4 regions of the Corynebacterium sp. NPDC060344 genome follow, and region 1 is predicted to be linked to each of the others. Evidence: predicted binding sites of a transcription regulator. Region 1 holds the regulator's gene; each other region holds the start of a gene.

Region 1 (5,705 bases):
GGACAATCCGGCGCTGGGCGTGCGCGGCCTGCGCATTTCGCGGTCGAACTCGGGGCTCATGGAACGCCAGCTCGACGCCATCGCACTGGCCGGCACGAAGGCGGGCCGCGGAGCGGAGGCCCCGACGTGGGTGATGGCGCCGATGGTGGCGACCCTGGAAGAGGCCGAGTGGTTCGCCGGGCTCTGCCGCGAACGCGGCCTGACGCCGGGTGCGATGATCGAGATTCCCGCCGCGGCCCTGATGAGCCACGATCTGATGAAGGTTCTCGACTTCGTCTCCATCGGCACCAACGACCTGACCCAGTACGCGATGGCCGCCGACCGCCTGTCGCCGCACCTGGCGTACCTCACGGATCCGTGGCAGCCGGCGGTGCTGCGGTTGATCGACATGACGTGCCGGTCCGGCAAGCTCACCGGCACCCCGGTCGGCGTGTGCGGCGAAGCCGCGGCCGATCCGCTGCTGGCCTGCGTGCTCGTGGGCCTCGGGGTGAACTCGCTGTCGGCGGCCGCGACGGCGCTGCCGGGCGTGGGGGCCCAGCTCGCCGAGGTCACCGCCGCCCAGTGTGCCGACGCCGCTCGTGCGGCGTTGGATGCGCCGAACGCCGATGCCGCTCGCGCCGCGGTGCGCTCCGTCTTCGGCCTGGAGTAGCCGCGCGCTCCGTTTTCGGCCTGGGGTAGCGGTCCACGTCGCGGCTCACCGTGGCCGTCGAGGCTCGTCACGGACGTCCCGCGCCGCCGCGTGGGGCCGTGAATGCATGGATGGTCGCTGAATTCAGTTGGAATCGACCCATCAATTCAATCTCAGGGTTTTCGCGCCCTTTCCGAGGGGCACGCGGACTCTGAGCTTGAAGAAATAGGGGGTCAAGAATTCAATCTCCTGCAGGTTGAGGCCGGATTCACGGCCGCGAAAACTCTGAGATTGAATGGGGGCTTCCCCGGCTTGCTCCCCGCCAACCTGTGCGCGCGGTGGAAGCGGGGCCTGAGGCCTGGCTCGCGCACCACATGCTGGCTGGCGCACCGAATGCATGAGAAGGGGCCCGAGCACATGGTGCTCGGGCCCCTTCTCGGGTGGTGGATCAGAGACGGCGCAGGACGCTGACGACGCGGCCGAGGATGGTCACCCCACCGTCGACCGGAATCGGCTCGAAGGCGTCGTTGTGGGGGAGCAGCCACTTGCCCGAACGATCCTCGTGCCACTCCTTGACCGTGGCCTCGCTGTCCGAGTCGCCGTCGATCATCGCCGCGACGAAATCGCCGTTGTTGGCCGTCTGCTGCGACTTCACCACGACCCAGTCACCGTCGAAGATGCCGGCATCGACCATCGACTCGCCGACGACGCGGAGCATGTACAGCTCGCCCGGACCGGTGAGCTCTGCGGGAACCGCCATGTGCTCGTCGATGCTCTGCTCTGCCAGGATCGGGTTGCCGGCGGCGATCTGGCCGACGATGGGCACATACGTCGGGGCGGTGGCGCCTTCCGGCACGACCGGGACCGACGCCGACTTCGGCTTGGGGCCCGGCTTGCCGGCGTGGTTGTCGAGCTTCTGCTTCAGATCGCGGACGTCGACCGCACGCGGCTTGTGGGGATCGCGGCGCAGCGCGCCCTTCTTCTCCAGCTCCTTGAGCTGGTAGGCCACCGACGACGTGGAGTTCAGCCCGACCGCGTCACCGATCTCCCGGATGCTCGGCGGGTAGCCCCGCAGGGACACCGCGTCCTGGATGACCTCCAGGATGCGCCTCTGTCGGTCCGTCAACGTGTTCTTGTGCGGCTGCTTCTTATCGGCCATGTTTCCACTCCCACCGGGTTCGGTCGTGCTCGGTTGCGTAGTGCTCGGGTGACTAATGCTCGGGTGCACGGGGCTCGGGTGCCCCGGTGCTCGATGTCGTCGTGCTCAGGTCGATCGGCCATGCGCGCGATCGGACCTGCCTCGCTCGTGCCTGCCGTTCGAACACGACCCTACACCAAATCGTGCGGGGGTGGCACAACTGTTCGAAGTTTTTGCCCCCATGTCTGGACGGGATCCGGGGGCGGTGATATAAATCGAACACAGCAACGCAGTCGAACATTCGTGCAGTGACCGCGACCGGGATTTTCGAAACCGTTTCGTATGATGCTCGCGAGTAACCGGATGGAAGGAACCAACCGATGACCGCTTTTATCGAAGACTACCGCACCGCCACCCTGAACTGGCATGACGTGGACTCCACGGAGTCCGGGGATCAGGTTCCCTCGTGGCTCGAGAACGATGCTGCTGCGGTTCGCCCGGCTGCCCGAACCGCCGTGCGGCGTCGTCGCGCCGCCGCCGATGTTCGAACGGGTGCCGCGACGGATCGAACGCGGGTCCGTACGACCCGTCGTCCGTCGAACGGTCGCCCCGGCGGTGTTTCGGGCGCGTCGCGCCGTCCGAACACACGACGAACGGCCCTCACTTCTGCGCCCACCCACGGGGTTTCGAACATCGGGCACGTCCGCGACGGTCGTTCGGCCGTCCGCGGCCCGGTGCAGGGGGTGCGCCGCACGCGCACCTCGATGGCCGTCGTCGCCGGCGTCGGCGCCGTGTTCGGCCTCATGCTGCACTTCTCCGGGATGGGCGCGCCCGCCCCGGAGACGGCACCGGCCCCGACCTACGTCGGCGCCGCTCACCAGCAGTAGGGGCGTGGGGCGCGGGCACCGTATGCTCGACGACGTGCATTGCCAGTTCTGCCACCACGACCAAACCAAGGTCATCGACTCCCGTCTCATCGACGATGGAATGACCATCCGCCGCCGGCGCGAGTGTCTGGCGTGCGGCAAACGATTCACCACGCTAGAGCGGTCGCAGCTGATCGTCGTCAAGCGCGACGGAGTCGTCGAAGATTTCAGCCGCGACAAAGTGATCCGCGGCGTGCGGCGGGCATGCCAGGGGCGCGAGGTCCCCGAAGCAGCGCTGAAACTGCTCGCCCAGCAAGTGGAGGAAACCCTCCGGTCCAAGGGCACCCCGCGGGTGGACTCCAACGACATCGGGCTGGCCATCCTCGAACCGCTGCGAGACCTCGACGAAGTCGGCTACCTGCGCTTCGCGTCGGTGTACAAGTCGTTCAGCTCGGCGCAGGACTTCGAAAACGAGATCCTGTCGCTTCGCCACGACCGCACGTAAGACGCGCAGTCCGGGCACGGTCACCGGCTACCGCAGCTTGTCGATGGCCTTCTTCACCCGCTGCGGCGACACCGTGCGCGCCGTGCCCAGGCGCTGCGCGAACAAGCTCACCCGCAACTCCTGGATCATCCAACCGATGTCCCGGACGGCCGCGGACTTCTTCCGCGCCTCCGGCAGCTTCGCCAGGCGCGCGGCCAGGTGCTCGTTGACCTCGGCGACCTCATCCTCGAGCTCTGCATCGCGGTCGGGATCGGTGGCCATGTCCGCCAAGCGCACCTCCATCGCCTCCAGATAGCGGGGGAGATGGCGCAGGTTCGCCCACCCGTGCCGGGCGACCGCGCCCTTGGGCAGCATGAACTCCAGCTGCGCGCGCATGTCGTCGATGGCCGGGCCGTCCCACTCGTTCAGCTGCGACACCACGCGGTGATACGCCGGCAGCGCCTTGGCCATGCCGACCACGAGCTGGCGCACCTGGCCGGGGACCTGCGGCTTCACGGCGTCGCGGAGCTTTGCGTACTCCTCCGGATCGCGCACGGGACCGCCGGCTCCCATCATCAGATCGCGCACGACGGTGACGCGGCAATCCTCCACGAGCCCCTCGGCACCACCATGCGGCCACGCATCGACGGCCACGCGCTGCTGCAGCGGCAGGCCCTTGACCATCGACTTGGCCTGCACGGTGCAATCGCGCAGCAACATGGTCAGCGTCGCCGTGACCAGCGACGCCTTGGCCTGCGCTTCCGTGGGCACGACCTTGACGGCCACGCCGTCCTTCGTGGCCACCAGCGTGGGATACGCGGTGACCTTCTGGCCGTCGACGGTGTTTTCCACGGTCTCCGGCACGGCGCCGAGATTGTCGGCCGTCCACTCCTTCACCGCGGCATGCTCCGACGACCCGGCGGCCTTCGACACCGCCGTGGTCACCTGGCCGGCGCGCCGGTGCTGCAGGGCCTTCAGATCCCTGTCTTGGTCGGTGATCTTCCCCCGGCGGTCGACGGTGGCGAAGTTGAACCGCAGGTGCGGCGGCAACTTGGACACGTCGAAGTCGCCGGCGTTGATCCCGGACCCGCCGAGCTGGCGCAGGGCGTCGGCCAGCGACTCGCGCAGCGGCCGGGCATACGGCGTCATGGACGCCAGCGCCCTGGATGCGAAGTCGGGGGCGGGGACGACGGACCGTCGCGAAGCCTTCGGCAGCGTGCGGATCAGCGACTCCACCAGCTCCTGGCGCAGGCCGGGGACGAGCCAGTCGAAGCCCTCGTCGCGCAGTCCGGCCAGCAGGGGAACGGGGACGTGGAGGGTCACGCCATCGTCGTCGGAGCCGGGCTCGAAGCGGTAGGACAGGCGGAAATCGAGGGTGCCCTGCTGCCACAGATCGGGGAACGCGGCGGCGTCGACGTCATGCGAATCGGGGTTGACCAGCGCATGCGGGTCGAAGTCGAGCAGCTCCGGCTCGGACTTTGACGTCTTCTTCCACCACCGGTCGAAATTGGCGCCGGTCGTCGCGGTCTCGGGGATCTTGGCGTCGTAGAAGGCGTAGAGCGTGTCGTCGTCGACGACGATGCCGCGGCGGCGCGCCTTGTCCTCGATCTGGGCGGCTTCCTCCAGCTTCGCCCGGTTGTCGGCGAAGAACTTGTGGTGGGTGGTCCACTCGCCGTCGACGAGCGCGTGGCGGATGAACATCTCGCGCGCCGCCGTCGGGTCGACGCGGTGGTACGGCACGGCACGGTCGACAACCACGGGCACGCCGTAGAGCGTCGACTTCTGGTACGCCATCGCCGCGCCGCGCTTGGTGGACCAATGCGGCTCCGAGTACTGGTGCTTGAGCAGGTGGGAGGCCAGTTTCTCCACCCACGCCGGCTCGATGCGCGCGGCGTCGCGGGCGAAGGTGCGCGAGGTCTCCACGATCTCCGCCGCCATCACCCAGCGCGGCGGCTTCTTCGACAGCGCCGACGCCGGGTGCACCAGGAACTTGGTGTTGCGCGTGCCGGTGAACTCCTTGCCCTCGCCCTCGCGCACGCCGATCTGCGACAGCAGGCCGGCCAGCAGCGACTGGTGGATGGCGTCCGGCGACGGCTCGTTGCCCTCCACGGACCAGTTCCACCCCAGATCCGCGACGACCTGGTTGAGCTGCCGGATCAGGTCCTGCCACTCGCGCACCCGCATGTAGTGCAGGAACTCGCGCTGGCACATCTTGCGGAACTGGTTGCCCGACAGCTCCCGCCGCTTGTCCTGCAGGTGCTCCCACAGCTTGAGGTAGGACAGGAAGTCGCTGGTCGCGTCCTTGAACCGCGCATGCGCCTGGTCGGCCTGCGCCTGCTTTTCCAGCGGCCGCTCGCGCACGTCCTGCAGGCTCAGCGCCGCCACGACGACGGTGACGGGCTTGAGCGCACCGTTGACGTGCGCCTCCACCAGCATCCGCGCCAGCCGCGGGTCGACGGGGATGCGCGCCAGCTCGCGGCCGGTGGGGGTCAGGGAAAGTTCGCTTGACGACGTCCCGGCGTCGCCCTCCGCAGCGGCCAGGGCACCGAGTTCGTCGAGCAGCTGCACGCCGTCGCGGATGGCCTTGTG
Region 2 (5,705 bases), on a different contig from region 1:
GCTGATCAACTACTCCGATTGGCGCTGCCCGTTCTGCGCGAAGTTCGCCCGCGACATCGAGCCGGCGCTGGTGTCGGACTACGTGGAGACCGGGAAGCTGCGCATCGAGTGGCGCGACATGCCCATCTTCGGCGACGAGTCGATGATCGGCGCGCGGGCGGGGCGAGCAGCGGCGGAGCAGGGCAAGTTCCATGAGTTCCACGAGGTCGTCATGGCCGCCGCCCCCGAGCGCGGGCACGCGAACCTGACCGAGCAGACGCTGATGGGCTTCGCCGAGCAGGCGGGCATCCCGGACCTGGAGAAGTTCCGCGGGGACATGACGTCGGAGCGTTTCGACGAGGCCATCAACAAGGATGCCGAGGAGGGCGCGCTGTACGGCGTGAACTCGACGCCGACGTTCATCGTGGGCAAGCGGGCGATCGTCGGTGCCCAGCCTTTGGAGCAGTTCCGCGAGGCCATCGAGTCGCAGCTGCCGGCCGGGGCTGGGGAGTAGCCGCGTGGGAGTCGGTTCGATCGGGTTCGCGGGGGCGTTCCTCGGCGGGTTGTTGTCGCTGCTGAGCCCCTGTTCGGCGTTGCTGCTGCCGTCGTTCTTCGCGTACGCCTTCGACGGCGTGGGCAGGTTGGCGCAGCGTACCGCCGTGTTTTACCTGGGCATGGTCCTGGTGCTCGTGCCGGTGGGCGCGGGCGTCGGGGCCGTCGGGTCGTTGCTGACCATTCATCGGGGGACGGTGACGCTCATCGCCGGCCTCGTGGTCATTGCCTTGGGCATGTTCACGGCGCTGGGTGGCGGGTTCAGCGTCGGCGGGAGCGCGGGGCGCAGTGCGACGGCTCGGGGGACGGGCGTGCTCAACGTCTTCGTGCTCGGCGCGGTCTACGGATTGGCGGGGTTCTGCTCGGGGCCGTTGTTGGGTGCGATTCTGACGGTCGCGTTGGCCGGTGGTTCGGCCGTCGTGGGCGGTGCGCTGATGGCGGTGTATTCGTTGGGCATGGTGGCGCCGTTGTTGGTGCTGGCGGTGTTGTGGGAGAAGTTCGATCTTGGGTCCCGGTCCTGGCTGCGCCCGCGCACGGTGAAGCTCGGCCCGGTGCGCACGAATTCCCTGTCCCTCCTCGCGGGCATCGTGCTCGTGGTGTTGGGCCTGCTTTTCCTGGTCACCGGCGGCACCGCCGGGCTGGGCGGTGCGACGACGGTGGATCAGCAGTTCGCGTTGCAGCAGTGGTTGTCCGAGGTGTCCGGCGCCGTGTCGGATGCGTGGCTGCTCCTCGGAATTCTCCTCATCGTTGCCGTTGGGTTGGTCGTGTACCTGTTCCGCGCTCGCCGTTCGGGGGACGGGCGGACGGAAAACTCCGCCGCCGCGTCCTCCGAATAGCTTTCTTCGTGGGGCCGACCCGAGGAAGGGGACGGGCCGCTGAGGGGGCCGGCCCGGTTTTCTGGAACCGGGCGGGGGCCGGGCAGATGCTCTCGTGCCCGTCGGAGGTCCCGTTGAAAGGAAAAGGTCGGGAACTGGGGGAATCAGAACGGAACCGTCGGGTCGGGGCCCAGCGGGTCCGGCGGCTCCGGCCGCATCGTCGGGTCCGCATCGATCGACGCACGGCGGATCCACGTTAAGCAGTTCTCCGACCAGCCCCGCCTACTGCCGGCGCGCTGCGGTGAGACTCCCCAGAATGCGTCGGCCTCCGGATTCTCATCGGCCAACCATCCAAATCGTGCCCCGGACTCGTCGCGTGCCTTCTCATCGGGCACTCCGGATTCGCCCCGTCGTCGGGATTGGTTGGTCCGCCCCGATGATCGGGCCTCCCACCCCGGATCCCACACGGGATCCTCGACTGCCGGCCATCCGTCATCGGCGGCGTCGGCCAGGCACCGTGCCTCTTCGGCGACCTCCCTGTCCGGGTCATTGAGGGGGCCGGCGGTGAACTCGGCAAGTGCCCTCTCATAGTCCGCGGTGGCCTTCGCATGCGCGGCCAGCGCCTCGGCAATCTCTGCTCGGTGCATCGCCTCAGCCGCCTCAGCTTCGGCCCGCATCCGCTGTGCATTGGCGCCGCGGATGGTTTTGGACAGTCGGGTGGCGCGCTGATCGAAGGTCTGCCGCTTGATGTGCGCGATCGGCCCATGGGGCACCGAGGTGGCGAAGGCGGCACCGGTGTGGTCGAACCAGTCGACGGAACCGTCGTCGTTCATCACCGCGTTCCAGTGTCGGCTGGTTTTCAAGTTGTGGTGGTGCTGGCACAGGCACTGCAGATTCCACGTCGCCGTCACGCCGAGCAGGTTGGAAGTGTCGCCGGCGATGAACGCAGCACCAGCAGCTCCACCAGCGGCATCTCCCTCACAGGTTCCGCCACCGATGACCATCCCCGGTGCACCCTTCATGGCGTCGGGGTCGTAGTTGATGACGTGGTCGATCTGGCACCTGTGCGCCGGCACATCACACCCAGGGAACCGGCACCCGCCATCGCGGGCACGCACCCTCGCCTTCTGCGCATCCGAGGGCACGTAGCCATCGACCTGGGAGTCCGCGGACAGGCGAACGTCATCGCAGCGCTCGAGCCATTGCTTGGTCAGGTACTTGGGCAGCCAGCCGGCGCCGTCGAGCCACAAGCGCAGCTCGCCATCATCGGCGCCTGCGTCGGTGTAGACGTTCATGGTGACCTTCGCCCCGGCGAAATCACCGCGCGACATGGCCATCAAGGCGTCGGCGAGAGTGCAATCGACGCCTGCCTTGATCTTCGCGTCGCGGATGGCGCGGACGGTGGCCTCGAACTCGGCCATGCGGTCCTGGCGCAGACACACCTCCATCGCCCCGAAGTCGCACGGGTAGTCATTGACGATGGTCACCTTCTCCGCCTCCAGGGCCTTCTTCTCCTCCTCATCGGGAGGTGTGGAGATGGGTTCGACTGCCTCGATCATGGCGCGGAGCTTGCGCATGAAGTTCTTCTGGCCCGGCAGTGCCTGAAACTCCTTGTTGGGGATCAGGTACTCGAGGATCAGCTTTTCGACGTCGGCGAGGTGCTCGTCGGAGACGGCGATGGTGGCATCGGCGATCTTCGCCAGGCGTTCCAGGGGCAGTGCCCCGGAGTAGGCGAAGTCGAGGATGCGGGGCATGTGGGCGAGCATGGTGCCGACGTCGCAGTAGATCTCCGCCCAGTACGGTGTGACACCGAGGCGGGTGGCGATGGAGGCGATGTGGGAGTCGACGTCGGCACCGCCGTCGGGTGTGGCGGCGATGGCGGCGTCGATGTTGGCGATATTGCGGGCCCTCCCCGTGGTGGCGACGGGTTCATCGCGTTCGGTGACCCACCGCTTGCGGGGAGGAGGCGGCTCGGATGGCCGTTGCCTGTTCTGCTCGTGTTGGTTGTGGTGGTGGTCCGGATCGTCGTGCTCTTCGGCTGCGTCATGGTCGAAAGCCATGAAGATTCCCCCGGGAATGCGAGTACGGATCGAAAGTGGATCTACGTGTGATCGCTGGTGCTGATCTGCCCTGACGCGGAACCAAACCCCCGGCCCCGCCCCTATGTCTTGCTGTACTGCCTTGCTTCACCATTGATCATACACCCGTTCGAGCGATCGAAGGTGAACGGGAGGTGACGGTTTGGCAACTTTTAGCAGCGCAAACGGGACATAATCCCACCTGGCGCCGTACAATGTTCCATCCCGTGAGGTCGAACGTAAGCGCTACTTTGGGCGTTTCTGTGCGGTCGACTGTGGGGTCGGCTGCATGCAGCACGGCATGCAGCACGGCATGCAGCACGGCACGCAGCACGGCACACCGCACCCGCAGGCCGCACGGCCGGGCACGGGATCGTCGTCAAGCACAGGCAGTGCGGCACCGGCACGTATCCTTGGCGGGCCCCATCCCACGAGCGAAAGCGACGATCGATGACCGACAAGCCCACCGTCTACTTCCTGTGCAACACCAACGGCGGCAAGTCGCAGATGGCCGAGGCCATCCTGCGCCTGCGCGCCGGTGAAGCGGGCCGGGACATCGAGGTCCTCTCCGCGGGCCGCACGCCCGCCGACGCCATCAACGCCGGCTCCGCCGCCTCCGTCGCCGGCATCGGCGCCGACATGTCCGCCGGCACGCCCGCCGCCATCGACGGCGACGTCATGCGCTCCGCCGACCGCGTCATCGTCGTCGGCGGCGCGGACATTCCCGCCCACGACGGCATGAAGGCCACCATCGAGCGCTGGGACGTCGACGAGCCCAGCCGCCGCGGCATCGAGGGCGAGGAGCGGATGGACATGATCCGCGACGAGATCGACGGGCGGGTCAGGAAGCTTCTCGACGAACTGTGACCGCCCCCGCGGCCACCACCACCGCCACGGCCGCCACGGCCAGCGACAACCGCTGCCACAGGCCCAGCCACAGGTTCGGGCCACCGATCTCGTGGAGCCCCGACGTCACCGCCACCGCGGCCAGAAGCACCAGGAACACGGCGGCCAGCACCCGCCGTCCCAGCACCCACAGGCCGACGCCGACCAGCGCCATCCCGGCGGCGGCCGTCGACGAACAGATCGAATGGGCCAGCACGGCGGACTTGTCCGCCTCCGACAATGCCGCCGACGCCCCCGGCCCGACGGTGGTCACCGTGGGCATGCGGAAGATCGAATCCGCCACCGTCGCCCCGCCCCACAGCACCAGGCCGGCGGGCACGAGCAGGCGGCGCCACACGGCGGCGATGACCAGGCCGATCACCGCCAGCAGCGTCCCCGACACCGTGTCCAGGCGCGCGAACAGATCCCCGTGCGGCTCGGTGCGCGCGGCCAGCTCGGAGGCGTAGGACCGCAGCGGATCCACCCCGTTGGGCAGGAACCACTCCAGCACCCACCCCGAATACACCACTGCCGCGACTATGGAGAGGGCGATTGCGGCGGCGCGGGCCGTCGTCAAGCGGGAACCGGACAACCTAGACCCGGCCCAACGGACCGACCAGCGGCAGGGGCTGGTAGGCGTCGCGGAGTTCCTTCAGCGACAGGTCATGGGCGTGGAGGCGCTTGTCCTCGTCCGTCGTCGGCTGGAAATGGGGGACGGGCTGCGGCTTGAAATCATCGTCGATGGCCACGTACGTCATCGACGAATGCAGCGCCAGCTCCAGGCCACCGCGGCCCTTGCGCGGCTCGCCCGAATGGACGTGGACGCTCATGTGCATCGACGTGTTGCCCGTGCGCAGGATCCGCGCCCGGACCTCGACCAGATCGCCGATGTGGATGGGCTTGTAGAACCGCACGCCGCCCGCGTACACCGCGATGGTCTGGCGGCCGGCCCAGTTCATGGAGCACGCCGACGCGGCCTCGTCGATCCACTCCATCGCCGTGCCGCCGTGGACGTTGCCGCCCCAGTTGACGTCGGACGGCTTGGCCAGGAAGCGCGTGACCAGCTCCGGCGCCGACGACTCCGCGGTGTACACCTGGGCGCGCATGGCGGCCTCGATGTCGCGGCGCAGGTCGAAGCGGGAAATGGCCGCCTCCTTGATGCGCTCTTCCTCGTCGGTCGTCGGCTCCCACATGGGCACCGGCGTCGGCTTCCGGTTCTCGTCCATGGCCACGAAAATGACCAGGCAGTCGGCGGCGCGCGTGAACTCGCCCTCGCGCGGGTCGCGGGACAGCACCTCGTTGACGATGTGCATCGACGTCCGCCCCGTGTACGCGATCTTCGAGCGGACCTCGACGATGTGGCCCGACGGGATCGGGCGGTCGAAGTGGATGTGGC
Region 3 (5,705 bases), on a different contig from region 1:
GACGACGATGTGGGCGTCGCGGATGGCGACGCCGCCCACCTCGGCCTCCTGCTCGTTCTGCGCGCCGTCGACGGCGGCGACCTGGTTGGCGGTCTGGGAAATCTGGCCGGCGCCGCAGGCGGCGAGCGCAACGGCGGAAGCGGCGGCGACGGTGGCGATGGCACCGCGGCGGACAACCGACTTGAGGGTCATGAGTTCGTGTCCTCCATCATCTAGGGCAACTCGAGGATTGGGGTCTGGCTGGGGTTCTGCTTCAGGTTCTGCAGTTGAGAACCCACCTTAGTGTCCTCAAAGGCTCTTCTCATACTAGCGGTATTTGCCAGGGGGGTCGTGATAGGGTGGAGGGCCGTTGAAAGGGGCGTGGACACCACATGGAATTCAGCGTCGGCGATACCGTCGTCTACCCGCACCACGGGGCCGCGAAGATCGAGGAAATCATCGAGCGCGAGATGAACGGCGAGACCGTTCAGTATCTCGTGCTCCAGATTTTGCAGAGTGACCTGAACATTCAGGTTCCCGCGAAGAACGCGGAACTGGTCGGCGTGCGCGACGTCGTCGGCGAGGAAGGCCTGCTCAAGGTCTTCTCCGTCCTTCGCGAAACCGATGTCGAGGAAGCCGGCAACTGGTCCCGGCGCTACAAGGCCAACCAGGAGCGCCTGGGCTCCGGCGACATCAACAAGGTCGCCGAGGTCGTCCGCGACCTGTGGCGCCGCGATCAGGACCGCGGCCTGTCCGCGGGCGAGAAGCGCATGCTCAGCAAGGCGCGCCAGGTTCTCGTCGGCGAGTTGTCGCTGGCCGAGGGCGTCGACGACGAGAAGACCGCCGAGCTCTTCTCCCGCATCGAGGCCACCATCGAGCGCCACCGGGCGCTCGCCGACGAGGCCGCCAACTCCGCCGAGCCGAAGGCCGCCGCCGCGGACTCCGACGCTGCCGACGGCACCGACGCCACGGCCGTCGACCTCGACGCCGAAGACTAGGCCGGAGGTGGGCATGCGGGTCACCGCGCTCGTCGCGGCCGCCGGCCGGGGCACGAGGCTCGGGGAGCCCATTCCCAAGGCGTACGTCCAGCTGCGCGGCCGTTCCCTGGTGGAGCGATCCGTTGCGGCCATCGAACGTTCCGAGGCCGTCGACGACATCGCCGTCATCGTCTCCCGCGACATGATGGAGTACGCCCGCGAGCTGTTCCGCCGCGCCAAGGCCGCCGGCCGTATTCGCGGCGACGTCGACTTCATCGTCGGCGGCGGCGAGCGCATCGACTCCGTCTGGGAGGGCATGCGCACCATGCCCGACGACGGCGTGGTCCTCGTCCACGACGCCGCCCGCGCCCTGACGCCGCCGGGCATGATCGCCCGCGTCGTCCGTTCCGTCGTCGGCGGCAACGATGCCGTCATCCCTGTGCTGCCCGTCTCCGACACCATCAAAGAGGTGGCCGGCGACGTCGTCGTGGGCACTCCCGACCGTTCCTCCCTCCGGGCCGTGCAGACGCCCCAGGGTTTCCGCCTTCCCCTGTTGCGCCGCGCGTACGAGGAGCACTTCGGCCGGCCCGCTAGCGAGGCCGTCCACGCCACCGACGACGCGTCCCTGGTCGAGCGCCTGGGCGTGCCCGTCCACGTGGTCCAGGGCGATCCGATGGCCTTCAAGGTGACCACCCCGCTCGACTTGGCGCTGGCGACGCAGATCGCCGACGAGGCCGAGTCCACCGAGTTCGAGATTTCCGGAGAATGACATGACCTCTGACAACACCTCTGACATGACCGCTGACAAGGCCAGTGACTCGGCGCGTGACATGCCCGCCGCGCCGATCATCATCCCCCGCGTGGGCATCGCCACCGACGCCCATCAGGTCCAGGAGGGCAAGCCGTGCTGGATGGCGGGCCTGCTTTTCGACGGAGAGAACGGCTGCGAAGGCCACTCCGACGGCGACGTCGTCGCCCACGTCATCGTCGATGCGCTGCTGTCCGCTTCCGGCCTCGGTGACCTGGGCAGTTTCGTCGGGGTCGGCCGGCCCGAATACGACGACGTGTCGGGCGAGCGCCTGCTCAGGGAATGCCGGCAGCTGCTCGAGGACAATGGATTCGTCATCGGCAACGCCGCCGCCCAGATGATCGGCAATCGGCCGAAGATGGGCCCCCGGCGCGAGGAAGCCGAAAAGGTCCTGTCGGGGTACATCGGCGCCCCGGTGAGCGTGTCCGCCACGACCACCGACCACATGGGCTTCACCGGCCGTGGCGAAGGCGTCGCCGCGGTGGGCACCGCCGTCGTCTGGAAGCGGACCGACGCCCAGTAGTCCAATGGCTCCGCCTCCGGAGCCGCCATCGGGGCCGATCGCGCTTCGGTGCGCCGTCGGGCTCATGCCGCTGCCCCGCCCGTCCCGGCACCGTCAACCCAATTCTCCCGGACCTCGGCCCCGCCGACGTCGTTGAACCGCACCTCGCGCGTCCCATCCGCGCCGACGGGCCGCGCCCATCCCGTCCGGCCTCTCGGATCGTCGTGGCGGGGCGTCATGTGGCCGCGTCTCGGGTCGGCGCGGGTGTCGTCATTGTCGGAATGATGCCGGCGGCACAGCAGCGTCAGATTCCCCAGGTCCGTCTCCCCGCCGAGCAGCCACGCGTCGAGATGGTGGACGTCGCACGCATCGGGTGGGCGGTGGCATCCCGGGTGTTGGCACGTCCCGTCCAGCAGTTGCAGCGCGATGCGTTGCTCGAGGCTCGCCGACCTCTTCGTGCGCCCGAGCTTCAGCTTGGCGTCGGTCATCGGGGCGTCGGGGTCGATGATGGCGGTGTACATGTCGTCGGAAAGCCCGAGCCTCAGCAGGTCGATCAGACCCAGGTCAACGCCCGATCCCGCCTTCACGGTCGTTCGCGTCGGGTGCGTGCCGTTAGTCGGGGCCGCTCCCGTCGCCGCCGCCAGATCATCCATGCGCAGGGCGGCGACGACGGTGCACATCGGCTTGCCCTTCACCCGCGGATGCGCCTCGTGCGCGGTGCGCAACGCCAAGTCGAGCGCGTCGGCGTTGCGCTGCGCCGGCGTCCGCCCATCATCGTGGCCGCCCTTCTTCAGCCCATGCGTGAGCAGCCACGCCTCCAGCAGCGCCAGCGTCGCGGCGTCGAAATACCCGTTGACCTTCGCGCCACCATCGCCGTCCTGCTTTCCGACGGTCAGCCTCCTTTCCTTGTGCGCCGCATTCGGGTCCCGCGGGAATCGCCTGTTCTCCTTCTTGACGAGCTTCCTGCACAGCGCGCCCGCCCCGTGCGGGCCGTGGGCGGGGCAGCGTTCGATCACCTCGGCCGCGATATCGGCTCCGGTCCTCTCCGCGCGGTCGTCCAACGAGACGACTTCCTTCGCGACATCCGCGATTCCCCTCAACGTCAGATCTCCCGAACGCAAGGCGACGTGGGCCGCTGCCTTCAGATCCGGATGATCTCCGAGGAACGTCGCGGCCTTCACGCGGGTCGACGCCTCACGCCGGGATAGCCGATATTCGTCGACCAGGAAGTCATCGGCGCGCGTGGTCCCCAGGATCCGCGACAACTGCTCCGACACCACCGTTTCCGCCACTCGCGAATCCAGCACGGCCATGCCCCGACGGGCCGAATCGAGCTGCTTTACGACGGGCGCCAGCTGCAGCAACGCCGTCGCCGACAGGGGCGTTGATTCGCATGTCCTGGCGAGCGCGAGAAGTGCGTTGATGGCCGCGTGCATCAACGCGGCCAGCTCGTCGAGATTCACCTTGCTCGCATCATGCGGCGCGGAATGGCCTGTGCGTGGTGATGGTTGCTGGTCAAGCATTGGTTCCCGTCCCCCTCGGGTTGTGGCCCACCTTCGAACCTCTGGCCTCGAGCATAGGGGATGGGGGCGTCGAAAACAAGTGCGAATCTGATGTTAATCGAACGTTCATTCGTCGTTATCCGGGTGGTTTTGATGCGGTGCAAGTGGGGCGGACGGTGCTGGAGTGGCGCGTGGTCGTCGTAAAGCAAATGATTCGGCCTGCCCCGGCAGGCGGAACCTATGCGGTGAATGGGGGTCATCGAACGTCCCATGAACCTCCGGTGAACTGTCGGCGTCTTCGATGCCGTGATCCCTGGTCACGCGCTGCGCAACTGTTCGGGAGCGCCCGCGGTGACCGCTACACTCGGGGGCGTGAACTTCCGAATCTTCGATACCGCCACCCGTGAGCTGCGAGATTTCGAGCCCATCCGCGATGGGCACGCGTCCGTGTACCTGTGTGGGGCGACCCCGCAGGCGATGCCGCACATCGGGCACGTGCGGTCGGGCGTCGCGTTCGACATCCTGCGTCGCTGGCTCGTGGCGCAGGGGCTCGACGTCGCGTTCGTGCGCAATGTCACCGACATCGACGACAAGATTCTGACAAAGGCCGCGGAGAACGGTCGTCCCTGGTGGGAGTGGGTTTCCACGTATGAGCGGGAGTTCACGTGGGCCTACGATCAGCTCGGCGTGCTGCCCCCGAGCGTCGAGCCGCGGGCCACGGGCCACGTGACGCAGATGGTCGAATACATGCGCCGGCTCATGGACAACGGCTTCGCCTACGACGTCGACGGCAACGTGTACTTCGACGTCAACGCATGGGCGGCGTCGGATGGCGGGGACTACGGGTCGCTGTCCGGCAATCGCGTCGACGAGATGGAGCAGGGTGAGCCGGACTCGCCGGGCAAGCGGGGACCGCACGATTTTGCGCTGTGGAAGTCCGCGAAGCCGGGGGAGCCGTCGTGGCCGACGCCGTGGGGCGACGGGCGGCCGGGTTGGCACCTGGAGTGCTCGGCGATGGCCACCTATTATCTCGGCGGCGAGTTCGACATCCATTGCGGCGGGCTGGATCTGCAGTTTCCGCACCATGAGAACGAGATCGCCCAGTCGCATGCGGCCGGCGACGGGTTCGCGCGCTACTGGATGCACAATCACTGGGTGACCATGTCCGGCGAGAAGATGTCGAAGTCGCTGGGCAACGTCCTGTCGGTGCCGCACATCCTCGGCATGGTGCGCCCGGTGGAGCTGCGCTACTACTTGGGCAGCGCCCATTACCGTTCCGTGCTGGAGTATTCGGAGGAGGCGCTGCAGGAGGCGGCGGCGGGGTACCGTCGCATCGAGGCGTTCCTGAAGCGCGCCGCGGACAAGTTCGGCGACGTCGAGGTCGGGGAGCGCCCCGAGGCGTTCGATGCGGCGATGAACGAGGACCTTGCGGTCCCGCGGGCCCTGGCCGAGCTGCACAATGCGGTGCGTGCGGGCAACCAGTTGCTTGCCGACGGTGATGACGCGGCAGCCAAGTCGGCGGCCTCGTCCGTTCGCGCGATGGCGGCCGTTCTGGGATTTGATCCGCTGTCGGAGAAGTGGGCGGCTGCCGGTGGCGGCGATGGCAAGGCGATGCACGCCCTGGGCGTGCTCGTCGGCCATGAGCTCGAGTCGCGCAGGGTGGCCCGGGAAGAGAAGGATTGGGCCACCGCCGATGGAGTCCGTGACCGGCTGACGGAAGCCGGCGTGACCGTGACCGATACCGCCGATGGGCCGAAGTGGTCGCTGGGAGACTGACGGGAACCGAATGACATGAACCCGAGGGGCCTGCGAGCAGCGCCCCACGGACGATGACCGGAACTACACGATCACGACGATCAACACGATCACCCGATGACGATGCCGGGGCGGGCTCGAAAAGCCCGGCGGCACCGGAAGCGATGAAGGCGAGAGGCGAG
Region 4 (5,705 bases), 110 kb from region 1:
TCGGTGAAGGATGGGCTGCCGGACCCGATCGCCACGCATTTCGGCATCCGCGGTGAGGCCGACGGCGTCGGTTCCTTGACCGGGATCCTGGTGATCCTGGTCCTGGTCACGGTGCCGTTGATTGCGCTGATGGGCGGGATGGGCTCGTGGCGGAAGTATCCCCGGATCATGCGGCGCAGCCTGGGTCCGGGGTCGACGGCGTTTTCGGGATTCATGATCGGATTGGTCCCCGAGACGCTGGTTCCGCAGCTCGATCGGGCTTCCGCCAATGGCGTCACCATCGGGTGGGCGTGGACGGTCGCGGGACTGGGGATTGGACTGGTGGTCGGGATCGTGACGGCCATGATGCTGCCCGCAGACAAGGATCACGCTGCACCGTCCGCCCCCGACCCATCTCTCCCCCGAGGTCCCCGAGCGAATCCCGTGCGGACTGGGACGTCGACGGGAATGAAGGTTGCCGTCGCCGCGTATTTGGTCGCTTCGTTGGCGATGCTAATCGTGTCGGTTGGCGGGTTCCTGCTCATTCTCCTGTCGGCGTTCTATTTGCTCCAGACCATGTTCGTCCGCGTGCGGGTCGACGATGATGCCGTCCGGTTCCGCGCGATCATCGGCGAGAGCATTCCCTTGGAGACCATCACCGCCGCCCGCCCGTCGACCTATGACTGGGGCGACTCCGGGGGCGTCGGGATCAGGGGCGTCGAGTACCGAGGCAGCCGTGGCAAGCGTGTTGCGGTGGCGTCGCGGTCCGGTGAGGCCTTGGACATCGACACCACCGGCACGAATTGGACGATCGTCGTGCCCGACGGCACCGCCGAAGCACTGGCCGGCGACATCAACTCCCGCCTTGATCGATTGCACGGGTAGCCCCTCTCTTTGGTGCCGCCGGTCGGCGCCGGGTGGGAATTGAAAGGGGGCCGAAAGGACAGGTCGGGCGAACAGAGGTCGCAACAAGGCAGCAGGGACCACCGGAGGTCACCAGAGGACAGCAGGGGTAAGCAGTGGTCAGCAGTGGTCCTATGAAAATCAGAACGGGATCGTCGGGTCGGGGCCCAGCGGGTCCGGAGGCTCCGGTCGCATCGCCGGGTCCGCGTCGATCGATGCCCGGCGAATCCATGTGCGGCAGTTCTCCGACCAACCCTTTCGTCGGCCGGCACGCTCCGGAGAGACTCCCCAGAAGGCATCGGCTTCCGGATTCTCATCCGCCAACCACCCAAACCGAGACCCGGACTCACCGCGTGCCCTCTCACCGGGCACGCCAGAGTGGCGGGATTGGCCAGATGGTCGAGATTGGTTGGTCCGCCCCGATGATCGGGCCTCCCAACACGGATCCCACACGGGATCCTCGACTGCCGGCCATCCATCATCGGCAGCATCGGCCAGGCACCGTGCCTCTTCGGCGACCTCCCTGTCCGGGTCATTGAGTGGGCCGGCGGTGAACTCGGCCAGTGCCCTCTCATAGTCCGCGGTGGCCTTCGCATGCGCGGCCAGCGCCTCGGCGATCTCCGCGTTGTGCATCGCCTCGGCGGCCTCGGCTTCGGCGCGCATCCGCTGGGCGTTGGCACCGCGGATGGTCTTGGCCAACCGCGTGGCCTTCTGATCGAAGGTCTGCCGTTTAACGTGTGCGATCGGCCCATGGGGCACCGAGGTGGCGAAGGCGGAGCCGGTGTGATCGAACCAGTCGACGGAACCGTCGTCGTTCATCACCGCGTTCCAGTGTCGGCTCGTCTTGAGGTTGTGATGGTGCTGACACAGGCACTGCAGATTCCACGTCGCCGTCACTCCGAGAAGGTTGGAAGTGTCGCCGGCGATGAACGCGGCACCAGACGCATCGGGGTCGTAGTTGATGACGTGGTCGATCTGGCACTTGTGCGCGGGCACATCACACCCGGGGAACCGGCACCCGCCATCGCGGGCACGCACCCTGGCCTTCTGCGCATCGGAGGGCACGTAGCCGTCGACCTGGGAATCGGCGGAGAGCCGGACGTCGTCGCAGCGCTCCAACCACTGCTTGGTCAGGTACTTCGGCAACCATCCGGCGCCGTCGAGCCACAGGCGCAGCTCGCCCTCATCGGCGCCTGCGTCGGCGTAGACGTTCATGGTCACCTTCGCGCCGGCGAAGTCTCCCCGCGACATGGCCATCAGAGCGTCCGCGAGGGTGCAGTCCTCACCCGACTTGATCTTCGCGTCGCGGATGGCGCGGACGGTGGCCTCGAACTCGGCCATGCGGTCCTTGCGCAGACACACCTCCATCGCCCCGAAGTCGCACGGGTAGTCATTGACGATGGTCACCTTCTCCGACTCCAGGGCCTTCTTCTCCTCCTCATCGGGAGGTGTGGAGATGGGTTCGACTGATTCGATGATGGCGCGGAGCTTGCGCATGAAGTTCTTCTGTCCCGGCAGTGCCTGAAACTCCTTGTTGGGGATCAGGTACTCGAGGATCAGCTTTTCGACGTCGGCGAGGTGCTCGTCGGATACGGCGATGGTGGCATCGGCGATCTTCGCTAGGCGTTCCAGGGGCAGTGCGCCGGAGTAGGCGAAGTTGAGGATGCGGGGCATGCGGGCGAGCATGGTGCCGACGTCGCAGTAGATCTCCGCCCAATACGGTGTGACACCGAGCCGGGTGGCGATGGAGGCGATGTGGGAGTCGACGTCGGCACCGCCGTCGGGTGTGGAGGCGATGGCGGCGCCGAGGTTGGCGATGTTGCGGGCACGACCCATCGCGGCAACAGGTTCATCGCGTTCGGTGACCCACCGTTTGCGAAGAGGGGCTGGCTCGGCGTCTGAATCAGCGTCGGAGTCGGGCTCAGACTCAGGGTCGGGCTCGTTGCTGCGGCCATGGCCCGAATCGGGTCGTCGTTGCTCGGGTTGGTTGTGGTGGTGGTCCGGATCGTCGTGCTCATCGGCTGCGTCATGGTCGAAAGCCATGAAGATTCCCCCGGGAATGCGAGTACGGATCGAGAGTGGATCTTTGCGTGATCGCTGGTGCTGATCTGCCCTGGCGCGAGACCAAACCCCCGGCCCCGCCCCTATGTCTTACTGCGCTACAACTTGTTCCTGCTGTGCTACCTTGCTTCACCATTCATCATACACGCGTTCGAGATAGAAGTGACGGCAATGATGGTAACGATCAGGCATCTTTACGCACCATACAACCCTCCCCGCCCGCCCGAAACGCCAACCCCATGCGTCGCACAGGTTGTCGATACACCCATCACGCCAGGCATCCACCTCTCGCGCCGGATACCATTTCCCCCTACCGTGGGGCCATGCAGACTTCATTCCCCGCCAAAATGACTTCGGCACGCGGCCTGGCAGCGTCGGCCGCCGTTGCCCTGGCGCTTGGCCTCGCAGCGTGCGGCGCCGGCTCAGACTCCGAATCCGACACCAACACCGACACCACCACTGACACCGGCACCGCCACAGACACCGCCACCACCACCGAAAACCAAGGCACCGACGCCCCGGCCACCGACACTTCCGCCGCCACGGAATCGGCGGCGAAGGAGGGGGACGAGGGGTCGTCGTCAAGCGAGCCGTTCGCCATGACCGAGGGGTCGACGACGGTGACCATCGACCCGGGCCAGGCGATCCCGCTCAACGAAATGATGCGGGTCACGTGGGACTCGGAGGGGCATTCGACCTGCGGCACGATCCTGACGCTGATGACGCCCGACAACCTCATGCTGCGCTTCGACGCCGACGCGGGCTGCTCGGGCGAGTTCCGGGAGAGCCTGGACCAAAGCCTCGGCGCCACCGCCGGCACCTGGACGCTGATGCTCGCGGGGACGCCCGACGGCGACATCGAGGTCCCCATCGAGGTCGGCTAAACCCCCACCGTCGTGCCGTACCAGCCGGTCCCCTCGGGCAGGGTGCCGGCGAGGGCCTTCGTGATCTCGCGATCGGCCTCGACCCCCACCAGCCCGCCCTTCGGCTCGCCCGACGACCGCACGCGGATCAGGTGGATCTCCTCGGCCACGGGCGGCGCATCATGCGTGGCCATGTGCTGGTCGAGCAGCATGTTGTCCTCTTCGCAGTAATTGCGCTGGACCCGCACGTCGATGCCGTCGTTCCACAATCCGAGGGCGGTCAGCTCGACATGCATCTGCTTTTCGACGTCCCGCCACCGCCCCGGATCGAGCAGCGCCGTGAGATGAGTGGTGAAGGAACCCATGCCCCGAGGCTACCGCCCGAAACCGGCCTTCTTCAGGGCGTCGGCCATCGAGCCGCCGCCGGAGGTGGCGCGGTTGTTCCCGCCCTTGGGGCCCTTGTTCCGGTTGTTCCCCTTGCCGCCCCTGCCACGGTAGCCGCGCTCGGGCTTGGCGCCGGGCTCGTCGTCAAGCCGCAGGGACAGGCCGATGCGCTGGCGATCGACGTCGACGTCCATGACCTTCACCTTGACCACCTCGCCGGATTTGACCACCTCGTGGGGGTCGGAGACGAAGCCCTTGCTCATGGCGGAGACGTGGACCAGGCCGTCCTGGTGGACGCCGACGTCGACGAACGCGCCGAAGGCGGCGACGTTGGTCACGGTGCCCTCGAGGATCATGCCCGGGGTCAAGTCGGAGACCTTTTCCACGCCCTCCTTGAAGGAGGCGGTCTTGAACTCGGGGCGCGGGTCGCGGCCCGGCTTGTCCAGCTCCGCGATGATGTCGGTGACCGTGGGCACGCCGACGCCGGCGGACTCGTCGACGAAGTCGCGCGGGTTGAGCGACTGCAGGACGCGGGAGTTGCCGATGAGCTCCGCCACGCCCAGGCCCGTCGCCGCGGCGATGCGGTCGACGACGCCGTAGGACTCGGGGTGGACGGCCGAGGCGTCGAGCGGGTTGGCCGCCCCGCGCACACGGAGGAAGCCGGCGCACTGCTCGAAGGCCTTCGGGCCCAGGCGCGGGACCTTCAGCAGCTCCTTGCGCGAGGTGAAGGCGCCGTTGCCGTCGCGGTAAGCCACGATGTTCTCCGCCACGGTCGTGCTCACGCCCGCCACCCGGCCCAGCAGCGGCGCCGACGCGGTGTTGACCTCCACGCCCACGGCGTTGACGGCGTCCTCGACGACGGCGTCGAGGGAATGCGCGAGCTTCGTCTGCGACACGTCGTGCTGGTACTGGCCGACGCCGATGGACTTCGGGTCGATCTTGACCAGCTCCGCCAGCGGATCCTGCAGGCGGCGGGCGATGGAGACCGCGCCGCGCAGGGAGACGTCCATGTCGGGAAACTCGGCGGCCGCCAGCGCCGAGGCCGAGTACACCGAGGCGCCCGACTCCGACACGGTCACCGGCTCGGGGCGCGCTCCCCCGGCCTTGACCAGCAGGTCCGCGACCTCGCGGGCGAGCTGGTCGGTTTCGCGCGACGCCGTGCCGTTGCCCACGGCCATGAGCTCGACGCGGTGGGTGGCGCACAGGGTGGCCAGGGCGTCGCGGGCGGCGTCCCACTTGTTCTGCGGCTGGTGCGGGTAGACGACGACGGTGTCGAGCACCTTGCCGGTGCCATCGACGACGGCGCACTTGACGCCGTTGCGAAACCCCGGGTCGAGGCCGAGCGTGGCGCGCTGGCCGGCGGGCGCGGCGAGCAGAAGGTCGCGCAGGTTGCGGGCGAAGACGTCGACGGCCTCGGCCTCGGCGCGCTCCTTCAGCCGCATGCGGGCGTCGAGCGCCGCGGAGACCTCGAGCTTGGTGCGCCAGCCGAAGCGGATGGCCTGGTCGACCCACTCG

The links. Region 1 encodes LexA, which represses DNA repair genes until DNA is damaged. Its sites were predicted from a motif close to CGAACANNTGTTCG; they were not measured.
Region 2: a site for LexA is predicted at 3,544-3,557, ahead of ACFWGD_RS09765 (HNH endonuclease signature motif containing protein). Genes of this name have one in related genera too.
Region 3: a site for LexA is predicted at 3,888-3,901, ahead of ACFWGD_RS09420 (DUF222 domain-containing protein). Genes of this name have one in related genera too.
Region 4: a site for LexA is predicted at 3,084-3,097, ahead of ACFWGD_RS01220 (HNH endonuclease signature motif containing protein). Genes of this name have one in related genera too.

What each region holds. Positions count from the first base shown of each region.
Region 1 covers NZ_JBHXCS010000001.1:154,191-159,895, reverse strand. Annotated here, with positions in the region: gene ACFWGD_RS00735 (phosphoenolpyruvate--protein phosphotransferase) at 1-649, shown strand, start outside; gene lexA (transcriptional repressor LexA) at 1,077-1,787, opposite strand; gene ACFWGD_RS00725 (hypothetical protein) at 2,510-2,653, shown strand; gene nrdR (transcriptional regulator NrdR) at 2,688-3,137, shown strand; gene hrpA (ATP-dependent RNA helicase HrpA) at 3,165-5,705, opposite strand, start outside.
Region 2 covers NZ_JBHXCS010000007.1:116,567-122,271, forward strand. Annotated here, with positions in the region: gene ACFWGD_RS09755 (DsbA family protein) at 1-493, shown strand, start outside; gene ACFWGD_RS09760 (cytochrome c biogenesis CcdA family protein) at 498-1,367, shown strand; gene ACFWGD_RS09765 (HNH endonuclease signature motif containing protein) at 1,511-3,406, opposite strand; gene ACFWGD_RS09770 (low molecular weight phosphatase family protein) at 3,875-4,291, shown strand; gene ACFWGD_RS09775 (DUF998 domain-containing protein) at 4,266-4,838, opposite strand; gene ACFWGD_RS09780 (acyl-CoA thioesterase) at 4,903-5,705, opposite strand, start outside.
Region 3 covers NZ_JBHXCS010000007.1:40,996-46,700, forward strand. Annotated here, with positions in the region: gene ACFWGD_RS09400 (hypothetical protein) at 1-192, opposite strand, end outside; gene ACFWGD_RS09405 (CarD family transcriptional regulator) at 372-977, shown strand; gene ispD (2-C-methyl-D-erythritol 4-phosphate cytidylyltransferase) at 991-1,725, shown strand; gene ispF (2-C-methyl-D-erythritol 2,4-cyclodiphosphate synthase) at 1,787-2,287, shown strand; gene ACFWGD_RS09420 (DUF222 domain-containing protein) at 2,350-3,729, opposite strand; gene cysS (cysteine--tRNA ligase) at 4,141-5,544, shown strand.
Region 4 covers NZ_JBHXCS010000001.1:262,925-268,629, forward strand. Annotated here, with positions in the region: gene ACFWGD_RS01215 (DUF1648 domain-containing protein) at 1-864, shown strand, start outside; gene ACFWGD_RS01220 (HNH endonuclease signature motif containing protein) at 1,024-2,925, opposite strand; gene ACFWGD_RS01225 (hypothetical protein) at 3,267-3,827, shown strand; gene ACFWGD_RS01230 (hypothetical protein) at 3,824-4,171, opposite strand; gene ACFWGD_RS01235 (Tex family protein) at 4,181-5,705, opposite strand, start outside.